Regions from separate parts of the Pseudomonas sp. Q12-87 genome, predicted to be linked through region 3. Evidence: predicted binding sites of a transcription regulator. Region 3 holds the regulator's gene; each other region holds the start of a gene.

Evidence for each region. The regulator FliA, encoded in region 3, starts transcription of late flagellar genes. The targets are predictions, from matches to a motif close to CTAAAGTTTNNNNNNNNNNNGCCGNTAA.
Region 1: a site for FliA is predicted at 7,796-7,823, ahead of motA (flagellar motor stator protein MotA). Genes of this name have one in related genera too.
Region 2: a site for FliA is predicted at 3,138-3,165, ahead of flgM (flagellar biosynthesis anti-sigma factor FlgM). Genes of this name have one in related genera too.

What each region holds. Positions count from the first base shown of each region.
Region 1 is NZ_LHVI01000034.1:174,015-184,606, reverse strand. Features, by position in the region: gene AD663_RS25275 (AhpA/YtjB family protein) at 1-1,029, opposite strand, end outside; gene serB (phosphoserine phosphatase SerB) at 1,163-2,377, shown strand; gene AD663_RS25265 (hypothetical protein) at 2,546-4,306, opposite strand; gene asd (archaetidylserine decarboxylase) at 4,449-5,309, opposite strand; gene AD663_RS25255 (rhodanese-like domain-containing protein) at 5,329-6,144, opposite strand; gene AD663_RS25250 (HDOD domain-containing protein) at 6,187-7,725, opposite strand; gene motA (flagellar motor stator protein MotA) at 7,892-8,743, shown strand; gene motB (flagellar motor protein MotB) at 8,747-9,784, shown strand; gene rsgA (small ribosomal subunit biogenesis GTPase RsgA) at 10,014-10,592, opposite strand, start outside.
Region 2 is NZ_LHVI01000010.1:263,386-273,977, forward strand. Features, by position in the region: gene AD663_RS06055 (MFS transporter) at 13-1,374, shown strand; gene AD663_RS06060 (flagellar brake protein) at 1,438-2,184, opposite strand; gene AD663_RS06065 (flagella synthesis protein FlgN) at 2,277-2,744, opposite strand; gene flgM (flagellar biosynthesis anti-sigma factor FlgM) at 2,793-3,101, opposite strand; gene flgA (flagellar basal body P-ring formation chaperone FlgA) at 3,285-4,049, opposite strand; gene AD663_RS06080 (chemotaxis protein CheV) at 4,128-5,054, shown strand; gene cheR (protein-glutamate O-methyltransferase CheR) at 5,108-5,935, shown strand; gene flgB (flagellar basal body rod protein FlgB) at 6,292-6,699, shown strand; gene flgC (flagellar basal body rod protein FlgC) at 6,703-7,146, shown strand; gene flgD (flagellar hook assembly protein FlgD) at 7,162-7,884, shown strand; gene flgE (flagellar hook protein FlgE) at 7,913-9,223, shown strand; gene AD663_RS06110 (type I secretion system permease/ATPase) at 9,431-10,592, shown strand, end outside.
Region 3 is NZ_LHVI01000024.1:180,617-191,208, reverse strand. Features, by position in the region: gene flhB (flagellar biosynthesis protein FlhB) at 1-945, shown strand, start outside; gene flhA (flagellar biosynthesis protein FlhA) at 1,094-3,223, shown strand; gene flhF (flagellar biosynthesis protein FlhF) at 3,235-4,581, shown strand; gene fleN (flagellar synthesis regulator FleN) at 4,698-5,528, shown strand; gene fliA (RNA polymerase sigma factor FliA) at 5,525-6,268, shown strand; gene AD663_RS19175 (chemotaxis response regulator CheY) at 6,432-6,803, shown strand; gene AD663_RS19170 (protein phosphatase CheZ) at 6,822-7,607, shown strand; gene AD663_RS19165 (chemotaxis protein CheA) at 7,638-9,896, shown strand; gene AD663_RS19160 (chemotaxis response regulator protein-glutamate methylesterase) at 9,945-10,592, shown strand, end outside.

The DNA.
Region 1 (10,592 bases), on a different contig from region 3:
CAACTCCTTCAGGCGCGCTTGGGGCAGGCGGCGCAGTTGGTCCTGGGCGCCCAGTTGCACGGCCAGCACGGCGCTGTGCTGGGGCAGGTTCGAGACGACAGGCTTGGCGAGCGGTTTCGGCTCGCCGGCAGCGGACTCGTCACGCAGGTCGGCGAAGGCATCGTCGTCTTCATCGTCTTCTACCGTGCGGACCACGTGGCGTGGAGCCGGTCTGGACGCAGGCATTGGCTGGCTTTCATCAAAGCCCGGATCACGCAGGTTGCGCACCTCGAAGCCTGGCTCGGCCTCATCGTCGTCAACGTAGTCGATGTCTTCAGGTTCCGGCACGGGTTCAGGTTCCGGCGCGAAACTGGCGTGGAGTTGCCGGGCCAGGTCGCCGATTTCATCCTGGCGCTGGGTGGCCGGCGTGTGTTCGTCGATGTCCCGCAGCCAGACGCGCAACTGCAACAGCGGCGTGGAGATGTGCCGGCCCAGGCGCAGGCTCAAGGCCAGTGCCAGCGCCAGCAGTATCGCGCTGAGAATGCCCATGCTTTGCAGGCTGATGGTCATCGGCTGTTGGAACTGGTCCATGTCCAGGCTGATGCGCAGTTGCCCGGCGGTCACGTCCTGGAAGGTGATCTTGCTCTGGTACATGCCACCGGATTCGCCCAGCAGGCCTGGCTTGGGACGCTGGCCTGCCTCGGCGAGGATACGGTTGTCCACGCTGTAGATGGCCGCGTGGGCCACCAGCTTGTTCTTGGTCAGATTGTTGAGCAGCACGTTGAGACTGAGGATGTCGTTGGAGACCAGCAGCTCGGTGGCGGACGTGGCGGTCTGGGTGGTCAGGCTCTCACCCAGGGCATCGGCCTGCTCATGCATCGCCTGTTTGAATTGCAGGCCCATCACGCAGGCATAGATAACCAGGGCCAAGGCGACCAGGATCACGTTATGGCTGGCAATGCGCAATGCAATCGGCACGCGACGGTGGCGCAGTGCACGGAAGATCAGCAGGAAGAAGTTGTCGGTTTTGACTGGCGTGGGCCGGTTCACTGAGCTCGGCTCTTTGTCCGTGAAATTGACGCGCAGTATAGCGACAGGCCCATGACCGGCAAAGCACTGGCGGTGCCCGATGGTCACTGAATGTGGGTAGAATGCGGTTTTTTTCCACCTGCGGGGGTGCGCCTTGCGCGAAATCGTCCTGATAAACATCACTGGCAGCGACCGTCCGGGTCTGACTGCGGCCATTACCGGCGTTCTGGCCCAGGGTGGTGTGAACATTCTCGACATTGGTCAGGCGGTGATCCATGACACGCTGTCGTTCGGCATCCTGGTTGAAATTCCGGACGCTGAACAAAGCAAGTCGGTGCTCAAGGACATCCTGTTCACGGCTTACAAGCTTGACCAGCAGGTGCGTTTTACCCCGGTGTCCGAAGCCGATTACCAGCAATGGGTGGCCGGCCAGGGCAAGAAGCGCCACATCGTGACCTTGCTGACCCGCAAGGTCACCGCCGAGCAATTGCAACGCGTCAGTTCGATCACCGCCAAATATGACCTGAACATTGATCACATCGACAGGCTCTCCGGGCGCATGCCGCTGGACACGCCGGATGACAAGGGCAAGGGCTGCATTGAGTTTTCCGTGCGCGGCGAGCCGGCTGATCCCCAGGCTTTGCGGGCCGAGTTCCTTAGCGTGGCCCAGGAATTGAACGTCGACATCGCCTTCCAGGAAGATTCGCTGTTCCGCCGAAATCGCCGCCTGGCGGTGTTCGACATGGATTCGACGTTGATCGAAGCCGAGGTGATCGACGAATTGGCCAAGGCCGCCGGCGTGGGCGACAAGGTATCGGCCATCACCGAGCGGGCCATGGCCGGCGAGCTGGATTTTCGCGCCAGCTTCAAGGAACGCCTGGCCCTGCTGCAAGGCCTGGACGTCAGCGTACTGGATTCCATCGGCGCCTCCCTGCGCCTGACCGAAGGCGCCGAGACCCTGTTCGCCGAACTCAAGCGCCTAGGCTACAAGACCGCCATCCTGTCCGGCGGCTTCACCTATTTCGCCAAGCAGCTACAAGCCAAGCTCGGCATCGATTACGTGTTCGCCAACGAGTTGGAAGTGGTGGACGGCAAGGTGACCGGCGTGGCCGTGGAGCCGATCGTTGACGCCCAGCGCAAAGCCGATCTGCTGCGTGAACTGGCGGCCAAGGAAGGCCTGCGCCTGGAGCAGACCATCGCCGTAGGCGACGGGGCGAATGATTTGCCGATGTTGGCGATAGCGGGCCTGGGCGTGGCGTTCCGGGCCAAGCCGCTGGTCAAGCAGTCGGCCAGGCAGGCGATCTCGACCCTGGGGCTGGATGGGGTCTTGTATCTGTTGGGGTTCAGGGATCGTGATGGGCAGCTCTGAGCCTTCCACCGATTTGGAGCGAACGTTTTTGTGGCGAGGGAGCTTGCTCCCGCTGGCCTGCGCAGCAGGCCCCAATGCGGTGAGCCTGACACACTGGGGGGGGGAGGGTTTAGGGCCGCTTCGCGGCCCAGCGGGAGCAAGCTCCCTCGCCACAAGGGGGTGTTTGGCTTACAGCGACCTCCACAACGAATCGAAATTTCCCTCAGGCTCGCTGCCCTCCCCGGCGGGGCCTGAATCCTCCGGGTGATAGGCAAACTGGTTGAAACTGTGGGTGCTGGTGACCCGCCGGTCCAGGCCGGCCCGGCGTTCTTCGCCGTTGGTCTTGATCAGCACCTGCTGGCCCTCCTGGAATGGCAGGCGAGGGGCGATCATGGTCGGGGGAAGGTCGATGGCGCTGATCTCGGGAAGCAATAACCCGCGCAGATAGTGGCCTTGTTCGTTTTCCTGGCGAACCAGTTGCAGCCCGCAAGGCTGGGCGTGCGGGGCGACCAGTTCGATGCCCATCTGCATGGTGCCGTTGCGCACCTGTCGAATCCAGCGCACCACCGCGATGCTCCAGGCTTCGTCGCTGGTATCCCGAATGCCGACCATTTCCCCCGCTTGCAGCTGTTCCGGCACTTCTTTTGGCCAGCCGAGGCAATAGCCGCCGGGGCTGTGGTTGATGATTGGCAAGTCATAGAGGGGAAAATGATGCTGGTTGTCGGAGGTGGTGCCGTCGTCATCGGACGGGCTCACCGGATATTCGATTTCCTCATAAGGCAGCAGGTCGCTTTCGCCGCTGGGGGCTGCGTCGAAGGCCTGGCTCCATTGATCGTTGGTCTTGCTCGGCCGGGCCTCGAAGCGTGCCTTGCGCGTGTTGGGGGTTTTCAGGAGTTCACTGAAAGAACGCTCGCCGCCAAGGTAGTAATGCAGCGCGCTCATGCCCACGCACAAGGTCAGCGTGCCGTTGCCCTCGGTGCGCTGGAAGCTGCGTTCGGCCGCTTCGCCCCAGGCGGCTTGCAGGTGATGCAAGGTGTCGGCGCTCATGCCGCCGGGCACTGGCAGGGTGGGGTCGGCCGGTTGTTCCAGGTGGATGGCGATGGCACGCACCAGCGGCTGTGGATCAAAGCCCTGCAAGGTTGGCTGTTGCTCGGCCCTGAACTTGGAGCGATAGCGTGGCCCGACATCCAGTTGCGGAGCGACGGCGAACAGGCTGGTGGCCGTGGCGGCAGGGTCCAGCTTGACCCAATGGCTCCAGGATTCCAGCGCCTCGGCCAGTCGCGCGATCTGGTTCTGGCGTAACTGATTACTGCGTGAGGCGCCCAGCAGCAGGGCGACGGCGTAGGTTTGCTCGGCGTTCAACTGATGGACCTGGCTAGCCAGTTCGTCACCGACATTCAAATGCTGAAGTCGGAGTTGGCAGGCGATCCGGTACAACTGGTGCAAATCGAGCCACAACCCTTCAGGCACGGGACTGTACAACTGGCCGGCCCGCAGCAGCGGGCCGTTGAGCGCATGGATCGCCCGTTGCAATGCGGTACTCAGCACCCGGGCCCGGTCCTTGGTGAACTTCGCAGCGATGCGCGCCACGATCTGCTTGTAGCCCATGGCCAATTGGGTTTGCAGGGCCTGGCACAGGTTGGCGATTTTGCGCGAGCGGTCATCCAGCACGATGGCCTGTTGCAGAAAATGCCGTTCCAGGTGTTTGCAGACGTAATACACCTCGGGACGCAGCAGTTCGAGCAGTTGCAGACGGTTGTCGCTGGGGGTGAGCAGTTGGTTGAGTTCGCCAAGGGCCTGGTACAGCAACCGGGCGGTTTCGCCGATGTTGGCCTTGGGCAGGTTGGCGATCCAGCGCTTGAGGTCGCGTGGCGTGGCGTCGCAGAACGATAGGCGCGATTGCGTCGGGGTCAGGACGCGCAATAGCTGGAGAGGGCTGGTCTCATTCATGCCGTGGACGGGCTCCGGCCGAAAAATTGAAAAGGATCTTTCAACTCTAGCAGCTGTAGCCAAAAACGAAGGGCTCTATCCAGAGGCTGTGGCCCCTTGGGGGAGCGAGCAAGCTCGCTCCCCCAACAAGTTAATCGATGATTCAGCCCTTGGGCAGTGCCAGCCCCTGGCCCATCTGCACTGGCGAACCGGCCACCAGGTCGTCGGTCCATTTCACCTGGTCCGGCCCGAACAGCACGATGGCGGTCGAACCCAGCTTGAAGCGGCCCAGTTCGGCGCCTTTTTCCAGATGAATCGGCGCACGAGCGGCTTCGTCGTAGCGCAAGGTTTTCAGTTCGCGCTTGGGCGGTGTCACCAGTCCGGCCCAGACGGTTTCGATCGAGGCCACAATCATCGCGCCCACCAGCACCACGGCCATTGGCCCGCGCTCGGTGTCGAAGATGCACGCCACGCGCTCATTGCGGGCGAACAGCTCCGGAACATTTTCAGCGGTGGTCTGGTTGACCGAGAAAATTCGCCCAGGAATGTAGACCATTTCGCGCAAGGTGCCGGCCAGCGGCATGTGTACGCGGTGGTAGTCCTTGGGTGACAGATAGATCGTAGCGAAGTCGCCGCCCATGAACGGCGCTGCGTTGGCTGCATCGCCGCCCAGCAGTTCCAGCACACTGAAACTGTGGCCCTTGGCCTGGAACACCCGGCCGTGCTCGATCGGGCCGAGCTGGCTGACGGCGCCGTCGGCAGGGCTGAGGATCGCGCCGGGAGTTTCGTCCAGCGGGCGGGCGCCGTCTTTCAAGGCACGGGTGAAGAACGCGTTGAAGTGCTCGTAGGCTGTCAGGTCTTCGACCAAGGCCTGGGACATGTCAACCTGGTAACGCTTGGCGAACCACGCGGTAAAGGCATTCTTGAACCAGCGCACGCGACATTCGGCGATGCAGCCGGCCAGCCGCGACAGCAGGTGGTGAGGCAGCAGGTATTGAGAGAGGATGAACAAACGGTTTTTCATTAACTGTCCTTAAGAACCTTCAAAGCTCGATGGGCGTGTCAGGGTGGTTGCCCCATTCGCCCCAGGAACCGGCATAGCCTTTGACTCGCGGATAACCGAGCGCCTTGGCCACCAGATAGGTGAAGCCAGAGCGATGGTGAGTCTGGCAGTGGGTGATGATTTCTTTGTCAGGCGTGATGCCCAATCGTTCGAGGATCTGCGGCATGTCCTGGCGGATGCGCAGGTTGCGCGCCGGGTCCATGCCCGCCGTCCACTCGAAGTTGACCGCGCCGGGAATGTGGCCACCCCTGGCTGCGACGACTTTCTCGCCGGAATATTCCAACGGACCACGGGCATCCCAGATTGCCAGGTCGGTGGCACCGAGCCGGCTTTGCAGGTATTCGCGGGTGGCGGTGGGTTCGTCGTGCAGCGTCAGGCTCACCGGGGCTGCGCCGGGCGCCGGCACTTCAGTGGAGACCGGCAGGCCTTCGTCCAGCCACGACAGCAGGCCGCCGTCGAGGTAGTGATAGTTGCGATGCCCGATCACGTCCAGCAACCAGATGAACCGCCCGGCCCAGCCGCCGCCTTCGTCGTCATAGACCACATAGACCGCATCCGGATGGTGCCCGAGTTCGCTGAACAGCGCTTCAAGATCGGCTTTTGCCGGCAGCAGGCCCGGCGCCGGAGGTTGGCCCAGCTGGGTTCGCTTGGGATCGACGAAGCGTGCGCCAGGGATGTGCCCGGTGCTGTAGCGGGCGGCGCTGGTCAGGTCCACCAGAATCAGTTCGCGGGCGTCGAGGCGCGGCAGCAGCGTGCTTGGCTCGATCACCAACGGCAAGCCAGAGAAGTCAGGCATGTGAGGTCTCCAGAGGCGCAAAGGGAAAGGATTGTAGCAAGTTCAGCGACCGCGGTTGGTAAAGGTATGCAGTGCCCGTTCGATGCACTGCACGGTTTTGCCGAAGGCTTGCACGGTCACGTCCGAGAACGGCCCACCGCCCTGGTCCGCTGCTACCAGCATGATCACCCGACCATTGCAGGTCAGCGAGCGCAACAGCAGATGTTCACCCCGGAACAGGGCGCGCAGCCCCGGTGGCAGCAATGCCGAGAACTGGGCATTGTTGTCCGGGTTCAGGCGAACCTGGGCCTGCTGGGCCAGCAATCGCTGCAAGACCTTGCTCTGGCTGATGGAAAAGCTCATGGCCGCAGCTTCCTGGGGCAGGCCGGCGGTCTGGTGCACGCGCACGCTGGTCTGGCTGCGGTCGGGCATCAGGATCATCACCCGGCGCATGCCGCAAGCCACCAGCGTGTCCCGGGCCGAGGTGGTCAAGTGCATGGCATTGCTGAAGGGGCTCGGTTCCACCAGCAGCGCAGCGCATTGTTTGCGCCACTGGGTCAGGTCTTCGCTGCTGGGCGGGGCCGCCGGCAGCAAGCCTGGGTGGATGCGGTGGCTGTTCCAGGGCCAGATCAGCGCCACGGCCGGGTGCCAGAGGTCTGGCATAGCGTCATTGCGGGCGCTGGTGACGGCCTGTTGATGCATTTGCTGCTGGATTTCATCCATGGGCATTTGCAGATACAAGCTGGTCAGGTATTGCCAGCGCAGACAGTGGGGGCTATTCCACGCCTGCTGCGCCGAAAGCGCCAGGCCGTTGGCCAACAGCACGGTGTTGGCCGGCTGATTGAGCCAGCGCCGCAGGGTTGGGTCGTCGTCCAGCCGATTCTGCTGGCGCAAGGGATGTTCGCTGTCGCGGGCGATGCGCAGCACTTGCACCAGTTCGCGGCGCTCATTGATCAACAGGCGGTAGCCTTGCATCACCCAGATCGGCAGCCGCCAGGTCTCCACCAGTGCGAGGCAGATCTTCAGCAGGCTGACGCCGAACAGTTCGCGCTCTACCTGGCGGGCGGACTGGCCTTTGTGGATGACCCGCAATTCCCATTCCCCGAGCAATCGCGGGTGTGTCAGGGCCAGCGGCCAGAGCGGCGAGAGGAACAACAGGCTGCCCCAGTGGATGTCTTGCCACAGTCGCGCCAGGCGGCTCGCGAAAAAACCATTGGCCTGTTGCGTGGCGTGCTGGCTGATCAGTTGCAATTGACGCAGGGCGACGGGTATTTCCCGCCCCGGCAGCGAGGGCAGGCGGGCGAGCAATTCTTCGGTGCGCTTGAGGCCCAGGCGGTTGAGGGCGACTTCGAGGTTTTCCGCAGGCTCGGCGAGGCTGCCATGGGTGTGGTGGTTGGCTTCGCGGATGACGCTCAGGGCCAAGGCAGGACTGTCCTGCATCAGCTCGGCGATATCGCGCAGCGACCGGCGGCTGTCGGCGAGGGCCTTGCAAACCAAGTCGTGACTGGCCTGGGGCACGGGCAGGTGCACGCCGTCGAGCAGCTTCACCCAACCTTGGAGCGTGGTCGGTCGTGGGGTTGGAACCTTCGTTTCGTATGTCATGGCTGGACGCGATCATCACATAGGGTATCTACGCCCGGAACGGGGCAAATTGGCTTTTCGCCTGAACTGGCTATAGTCTGGCGCAGTTTTGCCGATAAGTAGAAGAAGAGATTTTTCAGCTTCCGAATATGACCTTGAACCCGACTTAAATAAGTACTTTCTACCTATGGCTAAAATTATCGGCATCATTGTCGTGTTCGCGAGCGTGCTCGGCGGATACGTGCTCTCCCATGGCAAGATTGCCGCTTTGATCCAGCCCTTTGAGGTGATGATCATCGGCGGTGCGGCCCTCGGCGCATTCTTGCAGGCCAACCCCGGCTATATGACGATGCACGTGCTCAAGAAATCCCTGAGCATGTTCAGTTCGCGCTTCAGCCACACCTTCTACCTCGAGGTGTTGGGGCTGATCTACGAGATCCTCAATAAAAGCCGTCGCGAAGGCATGATGGCGATTGAGGGCGATATCGAAGACGCTGCCGCCAGCCCGATCTTCGCCAAGTACCCCACGGTGCTCAAGGACGCCCGCATGACGGCGTTCATCTGCGACTACCTGCGCATCATGTCGTCCGGCAACATGGCTCCCCATGAGCTTGAAGGCCTGTTCGACATGGAGCTCTACAGCCTCAAGGAAGACTTGGAACACCCTTCTCACGCGGTCAACGGCATCGCCGACGCCATGCCCGGTTTCGGTATCGTCGCGGCGGTACTGGGGATCGTGGTCACCATGGCTTCCCTGGGCGAGGGCGACCAGAAATCCATCGGCCTGCACGTGGGCGCGGCACTGGTCGGTACCTTCTTCGGTATTTTGGCCGCGTATGGCTTTTTCGGCCCGCTGGCCCATTCCCTGGCCCATGATGCCAAGGAAGAACTCAACGTCTACGAGGCCATCAAGGCTTCCCTGGTGGCCTCGGCCTCGGGCATGCCGCCGTCCCTGGCGGTGGAGTTCGGTCGCAAGGTCCTGTACCCGGCGCACCGTCCAAGCTTCGCCGAGTTGGAACAAGCAGTTCGCGGTCGTTAAGTTATGGAAAATAACCAGCCGATCATCATCAAGCGCGTCAAGCGCATAGCGGGCGGGCACCATGGTGGCGCCTGGAAAATTGCGTTCGCCGACTTCGCGACGGCAATGATGGCGTTCTTCCTGGTGCTGTGGCTGCTGTCCACCGCGACCCCGGAACAAAAAATCGCCATTGCCGGTTACTTCAAGGATCCGGTCGGCTTCTCCGAAAGCGGCACGCCTTACATCATTGACCTGGGCGGCTCGCCGACCCTGGCGCCGGACACGACCCTCAACCCGGAGGTCAAGTCCCAGCCCCAGCCCGACAAGGTCACGGTGGATACCGAGCAGGTCGAAGGCATGGCCGAGCAGGTCGAGCGCGAGCGTCTGGAGTTGCTGCTGCAAGAATTGCAGAACAAGGTCGAAGAGAACCCGCAACTGCAGAAATTCAAGGACCAGATCCTGTTCGAAATCACGCCGAACGGCCTGCGCATCCAAATCATGGACGCCGAGAATCGGCCGATGTTCGACTCCGGCAGCGCCCGTCTCAAGCCTTATTTCGAAGACATCCTGCTGGCCATGGCCGATACCATCAAGGCGGTGCCGAACAAGATCAGCATCAGTGGCCATACCGATGCCAAGCCTTATATCGGCAAGGGCGATTTCGGTAATTGGGAGTTGTCCGCCAACCGCGCCAACGCGGCACGTCGTGCGTTGGTGGCTGGCAGTTATCCGGACGAGCAGGTAGCGCGGGTGGTGGGTTATGCCTCCTCGGCGCTGTTCGATCGCAAGGACCCGTTCAACCCGGTCAATCGGCGTATCGATATCGTGGTGCTGACCAAGAAGGCTCAGCAGGCCATCGAAGGTTCGCAAACCAATGATCCGGCGCCCGACCCTGCCCAGGGCCAGGGTGCTCCGGGCGAGGCGCCGGCGACCCCTGGCGCTGCGGCCGATCCGAACGCCTTGCCGGCTGACCAACAGCCGGTGCCGGCCCATGAGTTGCGCGAGCGGCTGAACCTGTTCGACGATGCCGCGCCCAAGCCTGCCGGAACGCCTGGGCAGTGAGCCACAAAAAAGCCGACATCATTGTCGGCTTTTTTGTGAATCGCTGTTCAGTGAGGCGTGCCTGCCTTTGTGGCGAGGGAGCTTGCTCCCGCTCGGCTGCGAAGCAGTCGTAAACCGGCGGGCGCGGTGTGTCTGATGCTCCGCATTTGGCAGATTTTGGGGCTGCTCGCAGCCCAGCGGGAGCAAGCTCCCTCGCCACAATAGTGATCGGCTTCACATGGCATGCAGGTCAGTAAGTGCTTTCCGGCAAGCTGGCGATGATCGAGCGGTAGCTGTTCATTCGTTGCTGGTGCACGCGGCCTTCTTCCAAGGCCTTGAGCAGGGCGCAACCAGGTTCGCGGTCGTGCTTGCAGTCGCGGAAACGGCAGGTGCCGATCAGCTCGTTGAACTCGATGAACCCGGCTTCGACATCGGCCCGGCTGACATGGCCCAGGCCGAATTCACGGATGCCCGGGGAGTCGATCAGCTCGCCGCCACCGGGAAAGTGGAACAACCGTGCGGTAGTGGTGGTGTGGGTGCCTTGCCCGGACAGCTCGGACAACGGCCCGACACGGGTCTCGACTTCCGGCAGGAGGCTGTTGACCAGCGAAGACTTGCCGACACCGGACTGGCCGACGAACACGCTGATGCGTCCGTCCAACTGCTGTTGCAACTGTTCCATGCCGTTGCCGTGGTGGGCCGAAACTTCCAATACCGGGTAACCCAGGTCCCGATAGACCGACAGCAGGGCGTTCAGCGCCGGGGCGTTGTGCTCGTCGATCAGGTCGAATTTATTGAGCAGCAGCAATGGGCGGATGCCCGCGTGTTC
Region 2 (10,592 bases), on a different contig from region 3:
CTCGGAACGTCGATGCGCCAAATCTGGAAACCTTTTCGAGCGCTTTATTTCGCCTCGCTGATGATGTTGATCGGCTCGGGCCTCCTGAGTACTTACCTGGCCTTGCGCCTGGCCGCCGACCATGTGGACAGCCTCTGGGTCGGTGCGCTGATGGCGGCCAACTATTTCGGCCTGGTACTGGGCGGCAAGATCGGCCACCGGCTGATTGCCCGCGTCGGACATATCCGTGCCTATTCGGCCTGCGCCGGGATCGTCGGTGCCGCGGTGCTGGGCCACGGTCTGGTGGACTGGCTGCCGGCGTGGATCGTGCTGCGGATGATTGTCGGCCTCGGCATGATGTGCCAATACATGGTCATCGAGAGCTGGCTCAACGAACAGGCCGACGCCAAGCAGCGCGGCGCGGTATTCAGCGGCTACATGATCGCCTCGTACTTGGGGCTGGTGCTGGGGCAGCTGATTCTGGTCATGCATCCGGCCCTGGGCCTGGAGCTGTTGATGCTGGTGGCGCTGTGTTTCGCCCTGTGCCTGGTCCCGGTGACGCTGACGCGGCGGATTCACCCGGCGCCGTTGCATCCGGCGCCGATGGAGCCGCGCTTTTTTATCAAGCGTGTGCCGCAGTCGTTGAGTACGGTGTTGGGCGCGGGGCTGATCGTCGGTTCGTTCTATGGCCTGGCACCGCTGTACGCGTCTCAGCAGGGGCTATCGACCGAGCAGGTGGGTCTGTTCATGGGTAGCTGCATTTTTGCCGGCTTGCTGGTGCAGTGGCCGCTGGGCTGGCTGTCCGACCGTTACGACCGGGCACTGCTGATCCGTTGCTTTGCGCTGTGCCTGGCAGTCTGTGCCTTGCCGCTGGCGATCCTGCCGCAGGTGCCCTTGGAGGTGCTGTTCGTCGCCGGGTTCTTCTGTTCGCTGGTCCAGTTCTGCCTGTATCCGCTGGCAGTGGCTTTTTCCAACGACCACGTAGAAGGTGATCGGCGGGTGTCGCTGACGGCAATGCTGCTGGTGACTTATGGCGTTGGCGCCAGCATTGGGCCGTTGGCCGCAGGGGTGCTGATGAAACTGTTCGGCAGTCAGATGCTGTATGGTTTTTTTGCCTTCTTCGCGCTGGTGCTGGTATGGCGGATCCGGCCGAAAGCGGTGACCAATCTGCACCAGGTCGACGATGCACCGCTGCATCACGTCGCCATGCCAGACAACATGACCAGTTCACCTTTGGTGGCGTGTCTCGATCCACGGGTTGACGAACAGGTCGTGCAGGAGCAGATGCAGGCCTCGCCCAGCCCGGACGTCGAGCCGGAGCCGGAGCTGGAACCGGTCACCGAGGGGGCTGCGGACGAGCCGCCACCCTCCGATTTCACTCAGGCCAGGCCTTAAGCGGGCATAAAAAAACGGGCAATCCCTTCGCGAGGATTGCCCGTTTTTTCATGTGCTCGGAAATCAGAGGTCGTCTTTATCGAAACGACGGGCTTCACGCTGGAGCTGGTAGACAAAACGCTCGACCTGTCGTTGCACCAGGCCGCTGATGTTGTGGAAGCGAACGCCGGCGAAGGTGGTGTTGAATCGCTCTTCAAAATGCAGGTAACGCAGCTCGACCGGCGCGGTCATGTTGCCAAAGGGCAGGGCGGCGATGAAACGCTCGTAGACCTGGCCCAATTGCAGGCGTTCGGTAATGTCGCCGTCAAAGCGCAGCTTGCAACCGGTGGCGGAAATATCCAGCAGCTTACCGTTTACCGCCGACTTGAGCTTATCGCCACCGAGCTCGACGTTCACCAGTTGCGCCAGCTTCAGGGCAGCGCGGAAGGCGTTGCGACGCTGGTGGTAAACCACTTCGTCGGGCAGGGCGCCGCGGTAGCAGCGACCGTCGCTGGATTCCTTGATGGTGAACGGGCCGTTGCCGTCCCACGCGATGCGCACGCCGTCATGGAAACCCTCGACCCGAAACGGCTCGCCCGCCTGCAGGAAGCGCTCGCCATCCCTGGGGATCATTTCATCCAGGGCGATGGTGTTGTTGTCGCGATCGATATCCACCAGGTAGCTTTGGAAGCGCTGGGTGCGTTCATGGAAGGTAATGATCAGCGGGTCGTGGCTATCTTGAAGCATCCGCAGGTTGCCGGCGATTTCCAGGGGCGTCGAGAGGACCTTGGGGGGCTGCGGAGCATCATCCGCGCTTGAGTCGTTGAACACGGTGGGTCAATCTCCAGGCAAAATACGACTACGAATAGCCAGCATTTTGCCAGCATGTATCGCGCGTTGATAGTGCGCAGCCATGGTTCGTTTCATGCCTGGCTGAGGGGGCGTTGCTTGACCATGTTGGCGGTCGAGCCGCGAGCATCATACAGCGTAGGAACTTCGCCGCCATTGAGGATGCGCAACTGATTGGCGGTGGCGGCCTGCTGCATCTGGATCGACTGGCCGTTGCGCACGTTGGTGGCCTGGCACTGGGCGAGCAGGTCATTGAGCACTGCGCTCTGGGACAGCAACTGATCGCCAATCGACGACTGGCTCGCCAACTGTTCGAGGCCGTCGTGGTTGGCGGGCAGTTTAAGGCTGGCGAGAATCTCGCTGCGCTTGCGGCCATGCTGGTCGAGCAAGATGATCAGTGCCTGTTTTTGCGCCAGGATGTTTTCCAGCAGCGGCATGTCGCGACCGTGCAGGGCCAGGGATTCGGCCCGCAATAATTCCAGCAGTTGTTGCGCTGGAACAAAGTCATCGGTGATCAATTGCAATAAAGTCGAGTCGTGCATGGCTGGCCTTGGGTCTTAAGCGTCCAAAAGCCTGGCGCAGGCGGCAGCCTAGCGCTGGGCTTCGAAGTTGAGCAGTTTGCTGGCTACGCGGTTGCTGTCGACTTTATAGCTGCCATCGGCGATGGCTGCTTTCAACTCGGCCACGCGGGCGTTGTCGACGATAGGTTGATCGCGCAGCTTGTCAGTGACCTTCTGCAACTGCTGAGCCTCATTGCTGAGGTGTACGGACTCTCCGTTGCTGACCTGTTCGGCTGGCGTAGGCAGCGGCGCAGATTTGTCGGCTTCTTTGCTCGCGTTGGTACGCGTAGTGCCTGTCAACGGTGAAGAGCTGTTCAAACGGTTGAAATCGATGACCATGGTAAAAAACCTCTGGGTATTTGGACGCTTGCCATGTTTTCGGCCATTCCCAAAAAAACTTTAGGCTCATTTATTCAATGAACGTGCGCACGTCTGCGCTTGCCTTTGCGTAAGGCACAGTCTAGGGAACGTCGGGTCCAAGCGCCAGCTTTCTACCGTCTCTACCGGGGCTCTACCGGGTCACTACATCGCCACCTCCACCTGGCCGGGGGCTATTACCTGCGCCTTGATAACCCGTTGGGAATTGAGGTTTTTCACACGAATCTGCTCACGCATGCCACCGTTGGACAGGGCCTCGCCCGGCATCCGCACGGCCAGGGTACCGCTGCGGGCTGTAATCACGACCTGATCGCCCTTGCGGACCACCTCGGCCTGCTCCAGATGCACGAGCGTCACGATCTGATCGGCGACCATTGGTCGGACAAGTTTCTGTCCGATGGCCTGATCCACCGACGTCAGGAATCCCTGGGTGATCTGGCTGATGTCCCGTTCACGCAGCGTTACATCCTGAGGCTCGACGATCCCGGCCCGCTTGAGCGGACGAGTGGTGGTCACGATTTCCCGGAACAGGCGCACTTGAGCGGGCACGAACACCGTCCAGGGCGCGGCGCTGTCGCAACGAACCTTCACCGTGACGCGGCCCAGGGGCCTGGCAGGGCTCTCCAGGGACGCAGTCAATTCCTTGTCGCACATCGGCATGCGCAGGCGCGGATCGAGCTGGTTGACTTCGATTTCGTAACGACCTTCGGTTTGACTGGTTGCCAGATAGTCTTCTACGGTGAATTCAAGAAAGCCCTGAGTGACGCCGATAAGGAGATCAGGCAAGGTGACCGGAGCATCGGCACGGGCAAAGCCGCCCGATGCGAGCAGACTGGCAGCCAGCAGTGCACCGAGCCAGTGGCGGCAGCGAGTGGTCAGGCGTCGAGAAAATGTCGTTTGTGCGTTCATGCCGGTTGAATAGCAAGCCCCGTGCCGTTTAGTGATGAATGCGCGTCGGACACATTAGCGTTACGTAGGAGTCAGGGCATGGCGGGAGTAATGGATTCGGTAAACCAGCGCACACAGCTGGTCGGTCAGAATCGCCTGGAGTTGTTGCTGTTCCGTCTCGACGGCCAGCAAATCTATGGGATCAACGTATTCAAGGTCCGGGAGGTGCTGCAATGCCCCAAGCTGACCCTGATGCCAAAGTCCAGTCCCGTCGTGTGCGGTGTGGCGAACATACGCGGAGCGACCATCCCGATTCTCGATCTGGCCATGGCGACCGGTTCCGGTCGTCTGCTGGACCAGAGCAATCCGTTTGTGATCATCACCGAGTACAACACCAAGACCCAGGGATTCCTGGTGCGCTCGGTGGAGCGCATCGTCAACATGAACTGGGAAGAAATCCATCCACCGCCCAAGGGCACCGGCCGCGATCACTACCTCACGGCAGTGACCCGGGTCGACAACCAGTTGGTGGAAATCATCGACGTGGAGAAGATCCTCGCCGAAGTGGCACCTACCCCGGAAACGATTTCCGTGGGTGTGGTGGATGCCGAAACCCAGCACAAGGCGGTTTCGCTGCGCGTACTGACCGTCGATGATTCTTCGGTGGCACGCAAGCAAGTGACCCGTTGCCTGCAAACGGTCGGCGTCGAAGTGGTGGCGTTGAATGACGGGCGTCAGGCGCTGGATTACCTGCAAAAGCTGGTCGCAGAGGGCAAGAAGCCCGAAGAAGAATTCTTGATGATGATCTCCGACATCGAGATGCCAGAGATGGACGGGTACACCCTGACATCGGAAATCCGCAGCGATCCGCGTATGCAAAAGTTGCATATCATCTTGCATACTTCATTGTCCGGGGTATTCAACCAGGCAATGGTCAAGAAAGTCGGCGCTGACGACTTCTTGGCGAAATTTCGGCCCGATGACCTGGCTTCGCGGGTCGTCGAGCGGATCAAGGCAGCAGAATAAAGGTCGGGCGCGTTGTGCGTCCGGCAAGTCAACACAATGAAAGAGGCGGTATCTTGTCTACGGGTAATTTGGATTTCGAACAGTTCCGGGTCTTCCTGGAAAAAGCCTGTGGCATCTTGCTTGGTGAAAACAAGCAATACCTGGTGTCGAGCCGTCTCAACAAGTTGATGGAACAACAGGGCCTCAAATCCTTGGGCGAACTGGTGCAGCGTATCCAGACGCAGCCGCGCAGCGGCTTGCGCGAGATGGTGGTGGATGCGATGACCACCAACGAAACCCTGTGGTTTCGCGACACCTACCCGTTCGAGGTGTTGAAGAACAAGGTGCTGCCGGCGGCCATCAAGGCCAGCCCGGGCCAACGCCTGCGGATCTGGTCGGCGGCCTGTTCGTCAGGGCAGGAACCCTATTCGCTGTCGATGTCCATTGATGAGTTCGAGCGGACCAACCTGGGCCAGCTGAAAGGTGGTGTACAAATCGTCGCCACCGACCTGTCCGGAACCATGCTCAACAACTGCAAGACCGGCGAGTACGACAGCCTGGCCATAGGCCGTGGCCTGTCGCCCGATCGCCTGCAACGTTACTTCGACCCGAAAGGGCCGGGTAAGTGGGTGGTCAAGGCGCCGATCAAGAGCCGGGTGGAGTTCCGCTCGTTCAACCTGCTGGACAGCTACGCCAGCCTGGGCAAGTTCGACATCGTGTTCTGCCGCAACGTCCTGATCTACTTCTCCGCCGAAGTGAAGAAGGACATCCTGTTGCGTATCCACAGCACGCTCAAGCCGGGCGGCTACCTGTTCCTTGGCGCTTCCGAAGCGTTGAATGGCTTGCCGGACCACTATCAAATGGTCCAGTGCAGTCCGGGGATTATTTACCAGGCGAAGTGATTGGCTTGGGTTGTCAAAAAAAAAAGCGGGAGTCCCAAAAGGCTCCCGTTTTTTTATGCGCGTTAGCCCGCGCCACCGTCCCCTGTGGGAGCGAGCTTGCTCGCGAATGCGGTGGCACATCCAAAACCGATGTAAATGACAGACCGCCATCGCGAGCAAGCTCGGTCCTACAATGGAGTGGAATTTGCTCCATGAAAGCGGCAGAAAAGCGGCAGGCAGCGGAAGCCAGTTGCCGCTTTTCTGGCATTGCCGCTTTGCCGATGCCCGCAAAGCCCCGGTTTACGGGCTTTTTGAAAATGGCACGACGCTTGCTTTATCGACTGCACGTACATTCTGGTCACCCAAAGGTTTCCGACATGAGCATCAGCTTCGATAAAGCGCTCGGTATCCACGAACAGGCCCTGAGCTTCCGCGCCCAGCGTGCCGAAGTCCTGGCCAACAACATCGCCAACGCCGACACCCCGAACTACAAGGCGCGGGACCTGGATTTCTCCAAAGTGCTCGCCGAGCAGAACGAGAAGACCAAGAACGGCACCTTCGCCCTGAACATGACCAATAGCCGTCATATCGAGGCCGAAGGCCTGGGCAACGGCGATGGATCGCTGATGTATCGCACGCCGATGCAGCCTTCGATCGACCAGAACACCGTGGATGCTCAACTGGAACAGTCCAACTACGCGGAAAACTCCGTGAACTTCCAGGCCAGCTTCACCCTGCTCAACAGCAAATTCAAAGGGCTGGTATCGGCCCTGCGTGGAGAATAAGCCATGTCGATAGCGAGCGTATTCAACATCGCCGGCAGTGCCATGAGTGCCCAGACCACTCGCCTGAACACCGTCGCCAGTAACATCGCCAACGCCGAGACCGTTTCCTCGAGCATCGACCAGACCTACCGCGCCCGCCATCCAGTGTTCGCCACCATGTTCCAGGGCGGCCAGTCCGGTGGCAGCGATTCGCTGTTCCAGCAGCAAGACGCGGCCGGTCAGGGCGTACAGGTGCTTGGCGTGGTCGAAGACCAGAGCAACCTCGAGGCGCGCTACGAGCCCAACCATCCGGCGGCGGACGCCAAGGGCTACGTCTACTACCCGAACGTCAACGTCGTCGAAGAAATGGCCGACATGATTTCCGCCAGTCGTTCGTTCCAGACCAACGCCGAAATGATGAACACCGCCAAAACCATGATGCAGAAGGTCCTGACCCTCGGTCAGTGATAAGGGGCGAGTCACATGAGCGTTACCAATACCACTGGCGGTTTGAGCCTCAACGAGATCCTTGCCAACTCTTCGGTCAAGACCAACACCACCACCGATGGCCTGGCCTCGGCAGCGGGCGCGGCGACCGGCAAGAAAGAGCTGGGCAAGGATGCGTTCCTGCAATTGCTGGTCACCCAGCTGAAAAACCAGAACCCGCTGGAGCCTCAGGACAACGGTGAATTCGTTGCCCAGTTGGCACAGTTCAGCAGCTTGGAAGGCATCACCACCCTCAACACCACCGTGAGCGGTATCGCCGGCAACTACAACTCGTCCCAGGCATTGCAGGCCTCGTCACTGGTAGGGCGCTCAGTCATCGCCCCGGGCGACAAGGCCGTGGTCGATACCTCCAAGAGCCTCAACGGCACGGTGGTGGTTCCGGCTTCGGTAGCCTCCGTCGCGGTCAAGATCGTCGATAAAGACGGCAAGACCGTCCGCACCATCGATTTGGGCACCCAGAAAGCCGGCAACTCCGCTTTCATCTGGGACGGCAAGAACGACGCGGGCACGGTTGTCGAGTCGGGTACATACACATTCGCGGCCTCGACCACCATCGACGGCAAGGCCACGTCGCTGATCACCAACCTGCCGGCAACGGTCAGCAGCGTGACGATCAGCCAGACGGGCGGTGAGCTGATGCTCAACCTGGCCGGGCTGGGCAGCATCGCCCTGTCCAAAGTACAAACTATTGGTATATAGAGCCGACTAACCGGCACAAGGAGTCAACATGTCTTTTAACATCGGCCTTAGCGGTCTCTATGCCGCCAACAAACAGCTGGACGTGACCGGTAACAACATCGCCAACGTGGCGACCACCGGCTTCAAATCGTCTCGCGCGGAATTCGAAGACGTCTACTCGGCCACCAAGCTGGGCTCGGGCAGCAAGACCGTCGGCAACGGCGTGCGCTTGGCCAACGTTTCCCAGCAGTTCGGCCAGGGTGATGTGAACAACACCGGCAACGTGCTGGACATGGGTATCCAAGGCCAGGGCTTCTTTGTCCTGGAAAACAACGGCTCCTTGAGCTACACCCGTGCCGGTACTTTCAAGACCGATAAAGACGGCTACGTCACGAACAGTGATGGTACATCGCGTTTGCAAGGCTATGGCGTGGATGCCAATGGCAAGATCCAGAACGGGATCCTGACCGATCTGCGCATCGACACCTCGAACCTGCCGCCGAGTGCTACCAGCCTGATTTCGTCGACGATCAATCTGAACTCGACGGCGTTGCCGATCACCGCTGCGTTCAATCCGACCGATACGGCCACGTTCACCAAGCAATTCACCACGCCGGTCTACGACACCCAGGGTAACCAGCATTCCATGGACCAGTACATGGTCAAGACTGCTGGTAATACCTGGAATGTGTATACGCTGATCGATGGTCGTAACCTGAATGGTAGTTTGCCGACTACGACTGGGGCGAATGCGCCGGTCCCTTCGACCATGACCTTTGATTCAAGCGGTAAGCTGGTTCAGGTCAGCACCCCGAATCCGCCGGGTGCGCCGCTCACTGACAGCGACCTGAAGCTCACTGGCTGGATTCCCGGCACCGTAACCAACGGCGTATGGACCGCCAACGGCGCCGCGAGTGCACCAACCATCACAATCTCCATGGGCAACACCACCCAATTCAACGCGGACACCGCGCGGTCGATTCCCGCCCAGAACGGTTACGCCACCGGCCAGATCACCAACCTGACCATCGATGGCAGCGGTGTCTTGCTGGCCAACTTCAGCAACAACCAGACCAAGCCGATCGGTCAGATCGCACTCGCCAGCTTCACCAACGAACAAGGCCTGCAACCTGTCGGCGGCACCAGTTGGAAGGAAACCTTCGCGTCGGGCATCCCAGGCTATGATGCCCCGGAAACCGGCACCCTGGGTTCGATCGTCTCCAACTCCCTGGAAGAGTCCAACGTCAACCTGACCAACGAACTGGTCGAGCTGATCAAGGCCCAGAGCAACTACCAGGCGAACGCCAAGACCATCTCCACCCAGAGCACCATCATGCAGACCATTATTCAGATGACCTGATAGCGGGCTGTTTCAAAAAACCGACGTCTTGGGCGTCGGTTTTTTTATGGGTGAACTTTGAACGGTTGACCGTTTGTCGGGGGGCTGGTGCGGAATTTGCACTTCAGTCCAAATCGCTCAAAGAGCGTCAAGTTTCCATACGACTGTCATCAAGCCTGTATTGACTGACGACAGGGATGTCACCAAGAACCTAGGGACGGATACCCGTTGAAACCTCATAACGCTGTCATTGCGCCTGTCGTCGCGCCTCCATTGAAATCGCTACTGCGTCGGGGCCTGCTCGGCGCTGCGCTGTTCTCCGGTGTGATCAATATCCTGGCGCTAATTGGCCCGGTGTTCATGTTGGAAGTGTATGACCGGGTCATTCCCAGCCAGAGCGTGCCGACATTGATAGCGCTTGGTTTGCTGGCGTTGGGGGTCTATGCGCTTTCGGGGTTGCTGGATGTCATTCGCTCCCGTGTCATGGTGCGAATCGCTTCTTCGCTGGATCTGGCACTGTCCACCCAGGTCTTCAATGTGATTGCCGGTGCGTCGCTGAAAACGCCGATTACTGGCGATGCCTTGAAACCGGCCCAGGAACTGGACCAGATCCGGAACTTCATAGGCGGTCCGGGTCTGGTGGCGTTTTTCGATTTGCCCTGGATGCCGGTTTACCTCGCGGTGTGTTTTTACATTCACCCGCTGTTCGGTCTTTTGGCCGCCGGCCTGATGGTCATCCTCATCGCGCTGACCGTAACCACTGACCGGCAGACCCGCAAACTGATGCAGGCTTCGGCTGATGCATTGAACAAGCGCAATCATCTGGGCCAGCAAGCCCACCAGAACGCCGAGGCCCTCAAGGCCATGGGCATGTTGGCTAACACGTCGAATGTCTGGCAGAAGAATCACAGCACCTTCATCACCCTGCAACGACGCTCGATCGACATCGGTGGTTTTTACGGTGGCATTTCCAAAACCCTGCGCCAGATCGTCCAGTCGTCCGCCCTGGCGCTGGGGGCGTGGCTGGTGATCAAGGGGGACATGAGCGGCGGCACGATGATCGCAGCCTCGATTATTGTGGCGCGGACCCTGGCGCCGGCGGAGCAGGTGATTGCCACGTGGCGCAGCCTGTTGGGTGCCCAGATTGCTTGGAAGAAGTTGCTGGAAGTGTTTTCCATGTTCCCGGATGCCCAGAGCAAGACCGAGCTGCCCGTTGCCCATCGCAGTTTGCAGGTCGAAAGTATTTTTGCTGCGCCGCCCGGCGCGCAGCGCCTGACCTTGCAGAATATAAACTTCATGGTCGCCGCAGGCACCGCCGTTGGCGTGGTGGGGCCGAGTGCATCGGGCAAGTCGTCATTGGCGCGCGTGCTGGTCAACGCCTGGGCGCCGG
Region 3 (10,592 bases):
AACTTTTCCCTGCCTCGCGAAGTGCTGCTCACCCCGGGGGCCATGGCGCAATACCTGCTGCATTCAGGCAAGATCGCGATCCTGGCGGTGCAGCCGGTGTTGCTTTTATTGTTGCTGGCTGCTGTTGTCGGTCCGATTTCCCTGGGTGGCTGGCTGTTCGCCGCCGGAAGCATGGCCCCCAAGTTCAGTCGGATGAACCCGGCTGCCGGCATCAAGCGCATGTTCTCCACCACGGCTTTGATGGAGCTGCTCAAGGCTCTTGGCAAGTTTTTCCTGGTTCTGTTCGTGGCGTTGACGGTTTTGCAGTCCGATATTGACGACTTGCTGCGTATTGCTCACGAGCCGCTGGAACAGGCCATCATCCACAGCGTCCAGTTGGTGGGTTGGAGCACCCTGTGGATGGCCTGTGGCTTGATATTGATCGCCGCCATCGACGTGCCGATCCAGCTTTATCAGAGCAAGCAGAAGCTGATGATGACCAAGCAGGAGATTCGCGACGAGTACAAGGACCAGGAGGGCAAGCCAGAGGTCAAGCAACGGATCCGCCAGTTGCAGCGCGAGGTCTCCCAGCGCCGGATGATGGCGGCTATCCCGGACGCCGATGTGGTCATCACCAACCCGACCCACTATGCCGTAGCGCTCAAATACGACCCCGAAAAAGGCAACGCGCCGGTATTGCTCGCCAAGGGCAGCGATTTCCTGGCGCTGAAGATCCGCGAAATTGCCGTGGCCAACGAAGTGATGCTGCTCGAATCCCCAGCCCTGGCGCGGTCGATCTACTACTCCACGGAACTGGACCAGGAAATTCCCGGTGGCCTGTACCTGGCCGTGGCCCAGGTATTGGCCTACGTCTACCAGATCCGCCAGCACCGCGCCGGCAAGGGCAAGCGTCCCGAACCGCTCAAGGATTTGCCGATTCCGCCGGATCTGCGGCGCGATTCCTGAAGCGAACGCTAAACCCTGTGGGAGCGGGCTTGCCTGGTGTTGAGACCTCTATCTCAGCCTCCGGCCAAAGTTGGAAGGCTTCTTGCAATACCCCGTCTGCGCCCCCTCCGGGCGTCAAAAGTTTGCTTCACAGGAACGGGGATTATTGGTGGATCGCTCTCAGTTACTCAGCGCCGCGCGCAGCAACGTCGTAGACCTCAGTCGGGGTAACCTGGGCGTGCCGTTGTTGCTGCTGGTCATGCTTGCCATGATGATGCTGCCGGTGCCGCCGTTCCTGCTGGACGTGTTCTTCACGTTCAACATCGCCTTGTCCATTGTCGTCCTGCTGGTGTGCGTCTACGCTTTGCGGCCGCTGGACTTTGCCGTATTCCCGACCATCCTGCTGGTGGCCACGCTGTTGCGCCTGGCGCTGAACGTGGCGTCCACCCGTGTGGTCATGCTCCACGGCCAGGACGGTCACGCCGCCGCCGGTAAGGTCATCCAGGCCTTCGGTGAGGTGGTGATCGGCGGCAACTACGTGGTCGGTATCGTGGTTTTCGCCATTTTGATGATCATCAACTTCGTTGTGGTGACCAAGGGCGCCGGGCGGATCTCCGAGGTGAGCGCACGGTTCACCCTCGATGCGATGCCCGGCAAGCAGATGGCGATCGACGCCGACCTCAACGCCGGCCTGATCGATCAGAACCAGGCCAAGCTGCGACGCCTGGAAGTGGCCCAGGAAGCCGAGTTCTACGGTTCCATGGACGGTGCCAGTAAGTTCGTGCGCGGTGACGCCATCGCCGGCCTGCTGATTCTGTTCATCAACCTGATCGGTGGCATGGCGGTCGGTATCTTCCAGCACAACATGTCGTTCGGTGATGCTGGCAAGGTTTACGCCTTGCTGACCATTGGTGACGGTTTGGTGGCGCAATTGCCATCACTGTTGTTATCCACAGCGGCGGCGATCATGGTGACCCGTGCTTCGGGCTCCGAAGACATGGGCAAGCAGATCGGTCGGCAGATGTTCGCCTCGCCCAAGGCCCTGGCCGTTGCGGCCGGCCTGATGGCGGTGATGGGCCTGGTGCCGGGCATGCCACACGTTTCCTTCCTGACCATGGCCGCCGTTGCGGCGGGCGGCGCCTACCTGTTCTGGAAGAAGCAGAACATGCAGAAGCTCCAGGCCCTGCAAGAGGTCAAGCGTCAGCAGGAATTGTTGCCTTCGCCGGCTCGCGCCATGGAAACCAAGGAACTGGGCTGGGACGACGTGACGCCGATCGACATGATTGGCCTGGAAGTCGGCTACCGCCTGATTCCTTTGGTCGACCGCAACCAGGGCGGCCAGTTGCTGGCGCGGATCAAGGGCGTGCGCAAGAAGCTGTCCCAGGATCTGGGGTTCCTGATGCCCACGGTCCATATCCGCGACAACCTCGACCTGGCGCCGAGCGCCTATCGCCTGACGCTGATGGGGGTGATCCTGGCCGAGGCCGAGATCTACCCGGACCGCGAGCTGGCGATCAACCCGGGGCAGGTCTACGGCACGCTCAACGGCATCACCGCCAAGGATCCGGCTTTCGGCCTGGAAGCGGTGTGGATCGAAATCAGCCAGCGGGCCCAGGCCCAGTCCCTCGGCTATACCGTAGTGGACGCCAGTACCGTGGTGGCAACCCATTTGAACCAGATCCTCTACAAGCACTCCAGCGAGCTGATTGGCCACGAAGAAGTCCAGCAATTGCTGCAAGTACTGGCCAAGGGCTCGCCGAAACTGGCCGAAGAATTGGTGCCGGGTGTGCTTTCGCTGTCGCAACTGCTCAAGATTCTTCAGGCGCTGCTGGCCGAGCAAGTGCCGGTGCGCGACATCCGCAGCATCGCCGAAGCCATCGCCAACAACGCTTCCAAGAGTCAAGATACCGCCGCTATGGTGGCGGCGGTGCGCGTCGGCGTCTCCCGCGCAATCGTCCAAAGCATTGTAGGCACTGAGTCCGAGCTGCCTGTGATCACTCTGGAACCAAGGTTGGAACAGATATTGCTCAATAGTCTTCAGAAGGCAGGACAAGGCTCGGAAGAGGGTGTCCTGCTGGAGCCAAGCATGGCCGAGAAGCTGCAGCGTTCGCTGATCGACGCAGCCCAACGGCAAGAGATGCAAGGCCAACCGGTGATCCTGCTGGTGGCCGGTCCGATTCGCGCGATGCTCTCGCGATTCGGGCGCCTCGCGGTCCCGGGGCTGCACGTGCTGGCGTACCAGGAAATACCGGACAACAAGCAAGTGACCATCGTTGCGACAGTAGGGCCCAACGGCTGAGGTAGTGGTTTATGCAAGTGAAGCGTTTTTTCGCCGCCGATATGCGTCAGGCCATGAAGCTGGTTCGTGACGAGCTGGGCGCTGAAGCAGCCATCATCGGCAATCGCCGGATCGCTGGCGGTGTCGAGCTGACGGCGGCTCTGGATTACAAATTGTCGGCGCTGGCCCCGCGGGTTCCGAACATGGAACTCGAGGACGAGCTGCGCAAGACCCAGTCGCGCATCGCCAGCGCCCAGGCCGAATTGAGCCTGCGCAGCAGTGAAGGCGAGGCTGCCGGCACCAATCGTCAATTGTTCGCTGGCCAGCCGCTCACCGCCGGCCTGCCGCTGACCGCAGCTGAACCACTCATCGAACCGGCCCCGGCCGAACCGCGTCGCGCTGCACCGGCCCAGGCCGCGCCAGCCCGTGGTGTCGACCCGCGTGCCCTGGACTCGATGCGCTTCGAACTCAACAGCCTGCGTGAACTGATGGAAGTTCAATTGGGCTCCCTGGCCTGGAACCAGCTGCAAGGCAGCCGTCCGGCCCAGGCCAACCTGTGGCGTCGCCTGCAACGCATCGGCCTGTCCGGCCCGTTGTCCCGGGACCTGCTGGCGCTGATCAACGGCATCGAAGAGCCTCGCCAGGCCTGGCGCATGTTGCTGGCGCACCTGGCACGCATGATTGCCACACCGGAAGTCGAGCCGCTGGAAGAGGGCGGTGTGATTGCCATGGTCGGTCCTGCCGGCATGGGCAAGACCACCACCTTGGCCAAGCTCGCCGCCCGTTATGTTCTCAAGTACGGCGCCCAGAGCATCGCCCTGGTGAGCATGGACAGTTTCCGCATCGGTGCCCAGGAGCAACTCAAGACCCTGGGCCGGATCCTCAATGTGTCGGTGACCCATGTGGATCCGGGCCAATCCCTGGCCCAGGCGCTGGAGCCATTGCTGCGCAAGCGCGTCGTGCTGATCGATACCGCCGGCCTGCAAGCCAGCGATCCGGCCCTGCGCATGCAGCTTGAAAGCCTGGCCGGGCGTGGTATCAAGTCGAAAAATTATCTCGTGTTGGCAACCACCAGCCAGAAACAGGTTCTAACCGCCGCATACCACAGCTACAAGCGCTGCGGGCTGGCCGGCTGCATCCTGACTAAGCTGGATGAAACGGCAAGCCTGGGCGAGGTGTTGAGCCTGGCGATCGGCCATGAACTGCCGGTGGCTTACCTGACCGACGGGCCGCGGATCCCGGATGATTTGCATCTGCCGCGCCGTCATCAACTGGTCAGCCGTGCCGTGAGTGTGCAAATGCAGGAAGAACCCAGCGAAGAAGCCATGGCTGACATGTTCGCTGATATCTACCACAGCCCGACCAAGCAGGTCGGCTGAGGTAATCATGAATATTTTTTGTACCTACATCGATGGTCTGCCATGCATTGTTCCGTATGTGAACGCGCAGCCAGTAATGTGGCCTCCGTCTAAGTAAGACAAGGTAAAGAACGAACATGGGCAGCATGCATCCCGTACAGGTGATCGCGGTGACCGGCGGCAAAGGTGGCGTCGGGAAGACTAACGTGTCAGTGAACTTGTCCCTGGCTCTGGCAGAGCTTGGCCGACGGGTCATGCTGCTGGACGCCGACCTGGGCCTGGCGAACGTCGACGTGCTGCTGGGGCTCACACCCAAGCGCACCCTGGCGGACGTCATCGAAGGCCGTTGCGAACTTCGCGATGTGCTCTTGCAAGGGCCCGGCGGGATTCGCATCGTGCCGGCAGCCTCCGGCACCCAGAGCATGGTTCACCTGACCCCGGCCCAGCACGCGGGCCTGATCCAGGCCTTCAGCGACATCGGGGACAACCTCGATGTGCTGGTGATCGACACCGCAGCCGGCATCGGCGACTCGGTCGTCAGTTTCGTCCGCGCCGCCCAGGAGGTATTGCTGGTGGTCTGCGACGAGCCGACGTCCATCACCGACGCCTATGCCCTGATCAAGTTATTGAACCGCGACTACGGCATGAACCGCTTCCGTGTCCTGGCCAACATGGCCCAGAGCCCTCAGGAAGGACGCAACCTGTTCGCCAAGTTGACAAAGGTCACGGATCGCTTCCTGGACGTCGCCCTACAATACGTCGGCGCCGTGCCTTACGACGAAAGCGTACGTAAGGCTGTCCAGAAGCAACGTGCCGTCTATGAAGCCTTTCCACGTTCCAAATGCGCGCTGGCGTTCAAGGCAATCGCCCAGAAGGTCGATACCTGGCCACTGCCGGCCAACCCACGCGGGCATCTGGAATTTTTCGTCGAGCGTCTCGTGCAACAAACAGCAGGGCCCGTGTTATGACAGCCAGCGGTTACAACCATCTCTACAAGAAATCGGCACGGGACGCCCAATACGAACTGATCGAGCGTTACGCGCCCCTGGTCAAGCGCATCGCCTATCACTTGCTGGCCCGGTTGCCGGCCAGTGTCCAGGTCGAGGACTTGATCCAGGCGGGCATGATCGGTTTGCTTGAAGTGTCGAACAAATATGACGCGAGCAAGGGTGCCAGTTTCGAGACCTATGCCGGTATCCGCATTCGCGGCGCAATGCTCGATGAAGTCCGCAAGGGTGATTGGGCACCGCGTTCGGTGCATCGCAATACCCGCATGGTCAGTGATGCCATTCGTGCAATTGAAGCTAAAACCGGGCGTGACGCTAAAGATCACGAGGTTGCGGCCGAACTCCAGTTAAGTCTCGATGATTATTACGGGATTTTGAACGATACCTTGGGCAGTCGCCTGTTCAGTTTCGACGACCTGTTGCAGGACGGCGAACACGAAGGACTGCACGAGGACGGCGCGAGTGCTCACATGGAGCCGTCGCGTGACCTGGAAGATGAGCGTTTCCAGAGCGCGCTGGCGGATGCGATTGCCAATTTGCCGGAGCGTGAGCGACTGGTCTTGGCGCTGTACTACGACGAAGAGCTGAACCTCAAGGAAATCGGTGAAGTCCTGGGGGTCAGCGAATCGCGGGTCAGCCAGTTACACAGCCAGTGCGCGGCCCGTTTGCGGGGGCGTTTGGGGGAGTGGCGAGCGCGCTGACAGGCAGTGTGGAGACATGGCAAGACAGGTATGGCGTGCGCCGTACCAGTCGTCATTCGTTGTGCTCCGTACCGTTGTCGAGTGTTGTGCCGGATTGATTGAAATGGCGCGTTCAGGTGCTGGACGCGTTTAAGACTGCTTGGAGGTCGAATTGGACAAGAACATGAAAATCCTCATCGTTGATGACTTCTCAACGATGCGGCGGATCATTAAGAACCTGTTGCGTGACCTTGGGTTCACCAACACGGTCGAGGCCGACGATGGCACTACTGCCATCCCGGTCCTCAACAGCGGGAGCATCGACTTTCTGGTGACTGACTGGAACATGCCCGGCATGACCGGTATCGACTTGCTGCGCCACGTGCGCGCCGATGAAAAACTCAAGCACCTCCCGGTGCTGATGGTCACCGCCGAAGCCAAGCGCGAGCAGATCATCGAAGCGGCCCAGGCCGGTGTGAACGGCTACGTGGTCAAACCCTTCACGGCCCAGGCGTTGAAAGAGAAGATCGAAAAAATCTTTGAACGCATCGGTTAACGGCGCCACGGGGGAGCTATGGATAACGAATCTTCAATGGGCGATTTCGAATCGACCCTGAAAAAACATGCCCGCGAACTGGTCGACAGCCTTGAAAAGGGCCGCTTCGGTGATGCGGTTCAAATGATTCATGAGCTCAACCAGACCCGCGATCGTGGTCTGTACCAGGAAGTCGGCAAGCTCACCCGTGAACTGCACAGTGCGATCGTCAATTTCCAGATCGACCCGCACATGCCGCAGGCCGAGGAAGTCTCGCAGATCACTGACGCCACCGAGCGCCTGGGTTATGTGGTCAAGCTCACCGAGGCCGCGGCCAACCGCACCATGGACCTGGTGGAAAGCGCTACCCCGTTGGTCAATGGACTGAGCGAAGAAGCCCAGGCCCTGAGCACCGACTGGGGCCGCTTCATGCGCCGCGAAGTGGGTGCCGAGGAGTTTCGCGAACTGGCCCGTCGAGTCGACGGTTTCCTGACGCGCAGCAGCACCGAGAACCGTGCGGTGGCGAGCAACCTCAATGACATTCTGCTGGCCCAGGACTATCAGGACCTGACAGGCCAGGTAATCAAGCGTGTGACCCAACTGGTCACCGAAGTGGAAAGCAATCTGCTCAAACTGGTGTTGATGGCCAGCCAGGTCGACCGCTTTGCAGGCATCGAACACGACCGTGAAGCGATACTTGCTGAAAAAGATCCACAAAAACATCTCTCTCAGGGTGAAGGTCCGCAGATTCATGCCGATAAAAGAGAAGACGTTATGTCCGGTCAGGACGATGTGGACGATTTGCTGTCCAGCCTTGGATTCTGAGTTTTAGCCCTGTTTTAGGAGCAGCCACTAATGAGCTTCGGCGCCGATGAAGAGATCCTTCAGGATTTCCTGGTTGAGGCCGGCGAGATTCTAGAGCAACTGTCTGAGCAACTGGTCGAGCTGGAAAGCCGACCGGATGATGCAGATCTGCTCAATGCAATTTTTCGCGGTTTCCACACTGTAAAAGGAGGCGCCGGCTTCCTCCAGCTCAATGAGCTGGTGGAGTGCTGCCACATTGCCGAAAACGTGTTCGACATCCTGCGCAAGGGTGAGCGACGCGTCGATTCGGAATTGATGGACGTGGTGCTTGAAGCGCTGGATGCGGTCAACAGCATGTTCAGCGAAGTGCGTGAGCGCTCGCCGATTACCCCGGCCACCCCTGAGTTGCTTGCCGCGCTGTCGCGCCTGGCCGAGCCGCAATCGGCTGACGCCGCACCGGTGGTCGAGACGATCGTTGAAGAACCGGTCGCCGAAGCATCGGGTGACATCACCGATAATGAATTCGAACAACTGCTGGACTCGCTGAACGCCGTCAAGGCCGAGGCCGAGGCACCAGCCGCTCCTGTCGCCCCTGCTGCGCCGGCGGCCTCTGCTGCTGGCAGCGATGAAATCACCGACGCTGAGTTCGAGTCACTGCTCGATCAGTTGCATGGCAAGGGCCAGTTCGCGGTCGATGCCGTCGTTCCTGCGGCAGCCCCGGCGACCCCAGCCGCGCCGAAAGCGGCCGGCGACAACTCCGACATCACCGATGATGAATTCGAAGCGCTGCTCGATCAGTTGCACGGCAAGGGCACCTTTGCCGTTGACGCGCTGGATTCGGCCATCGCTTCCGCGCCGACTCCGGCCAAGCCTGCCGCTGCTGCGGCCGGCAGCGACCTGATCAGCGACCACGAATTCGAGTCGCTGCTCGACGAGCTGCACGGCAAAGGCAAGTTCAGCGAAGTCGGTACGGCTTCTGTTGCGCCCGCCGCCACCGTCGCACCCGCGGCCAAGGCAGCGCCTAAACCCGCCGCCAAGGCACCGGAGCCGAAAGCCGAGGCCCCCAAGCCTGCCGCTGCAGCTGCCCCGGCGCCGGCCCGTGCCCCTGCGGCTGCGCCGGCGGAAAAACCCGCCAGCGAAGCCGAGACCACTGTGCGGGTCGACACTGCGCGCCTGGACGAGATCATGAACATGGTCGGCGAACTGGTGCTGGTGCGTAACCGCCTGGTTCGCCTGGGCCTCAACAGCCAGGACGAAGCCATGTCCAAGGCCGTGTCGAACCTCGACGTGGTCACGGCCGACCTGCAGACCGCCGTCATGAAGACGCGGATGCAGCCGATCAAGAAAGTCTTCGGGCGCTTCCCGCGCCTGGTTCGTGACCTGGCTCGCCAGCTCAAGAAAGAAATCAATCTGGAACTGGTGGGCGAAGAGACCGACCTGGACAAGAACCTTGTCGAGGCCCTGGCCGACCCATTGGTCCACTTGGTGCGCAACTCGGTCGACCACGGTATCGAAGAGCCGGCTGACCGCGAAGCGATGGGCAAGCCCCGCAGCGGCAAGGTCATCCTGTCGGCTGAACAGGAAGGCGACCACATCCTGTTGTCCATCTCCGATGACGGCAAGGGCATGGACGCTGATGTCCTGCGCGGTATCGCCGTGAAGAAAGGCCTGATGGACAAGGACGCGGCGGACCGGCTCAGCGAGTCGGATTGCTTTAACCTGATCTTCGCACCAGGCTTCTCGACCAAGACCGAAATTTCCGACGTCTCCGGACGTGGCGTGGGCATGGACGTGGTGAAAACCAAGATCGCCCAGCTCAATGGCACCATCAACATCTACTCGACCAAGGGCAAGGGCTCGAAGATCGTCATCAAGGTCCCGCTGACCCTGGCGATCATGCCAACCCTGATGGTGATGCTGGGCAACCAGGCGTTCGCCTTCCCGCTAGTCAACGTCAACGAGATTTTCCACCTCGACCTGTCGCGCACCAACGTGGTGGACGGCCAGGAAGTGGTGATCGTGCGGGACAAGGCACTGCCGTTGTTCTACCTCAAGCGCTGGCTGGTCAGCTCTGCGGCTCACGTGGAACAGGGCGAAGGCCATGTGGTGATCCTTTCGGTGGGCACCCAGCGGATCGGCTTTGTCGTCGACCAGTTGGTGGGCCAGGAAGAAGTGGTCATCAAGCCGTTGGGCAAGATGCTCCAAGGCACCCCGGGCATGTCCGGCGCCACCATCACCGGCGACGGCCGCATCGCGTTGATTCTCGATGTGCCAAGCATGCTCAAGCGCTACGCCGCACGGCGTATTTGATTCAAGACAGGCGTGGCCCAGAGCCGCGCCTCGTCTAACGGAGTGTTTATGGTAGTTAAAGTCCTGGTGGTGGATGATTCGGGGTTCTTCCGCCGCCGCGTCTCGGAAATTCTTTCGGCTGACACAACGATTCAGGTCGTCGGTACGGCGACCAACGGCAAAGAGGCGATCGATCAGGCGCTGGCCCTCAAGCCAGACGTGATCACCATGGACTACGAGATGCCGATGATGGATGGCATCACGGCAGTGCGACATATCATGCAGCGCTGCCCGACCCCCGTATTGATGTTCTCCTCCCTGACCCATGAAGGCGCCCGGGTGACCCTCGATGCGCTGGACGCCGGGGCGGTGGATTTCCTGCCGAAGAATTTTGAGGACATTTCCCGCAATCCGGACAAGGTCCGGCAATTGTTGTGCGAAAAGGTCCATAGCATTTCCCGCAGCAACCGGCGTGTCTCCGCCTACAGCGCACCGACGCCTGCACCTGCTGCAGCGCCAAGCCCTGTATCGACCCCGGTTTCCTCGAGCAGCTTCAATCCGGCACCGGTGCGCAGCGCTCCGGCCCCCGCGCCTGCTCGCCCGGCGCCGGCACCCGCCAGCACGTCGTCACCGGCACCCAAGCGCAAGGCCTACAAGCTGGTTGCCATCGGTACGTCCACGGGTGGCCCGGTGGCGCTGCAACGGGTCCTGACCCAA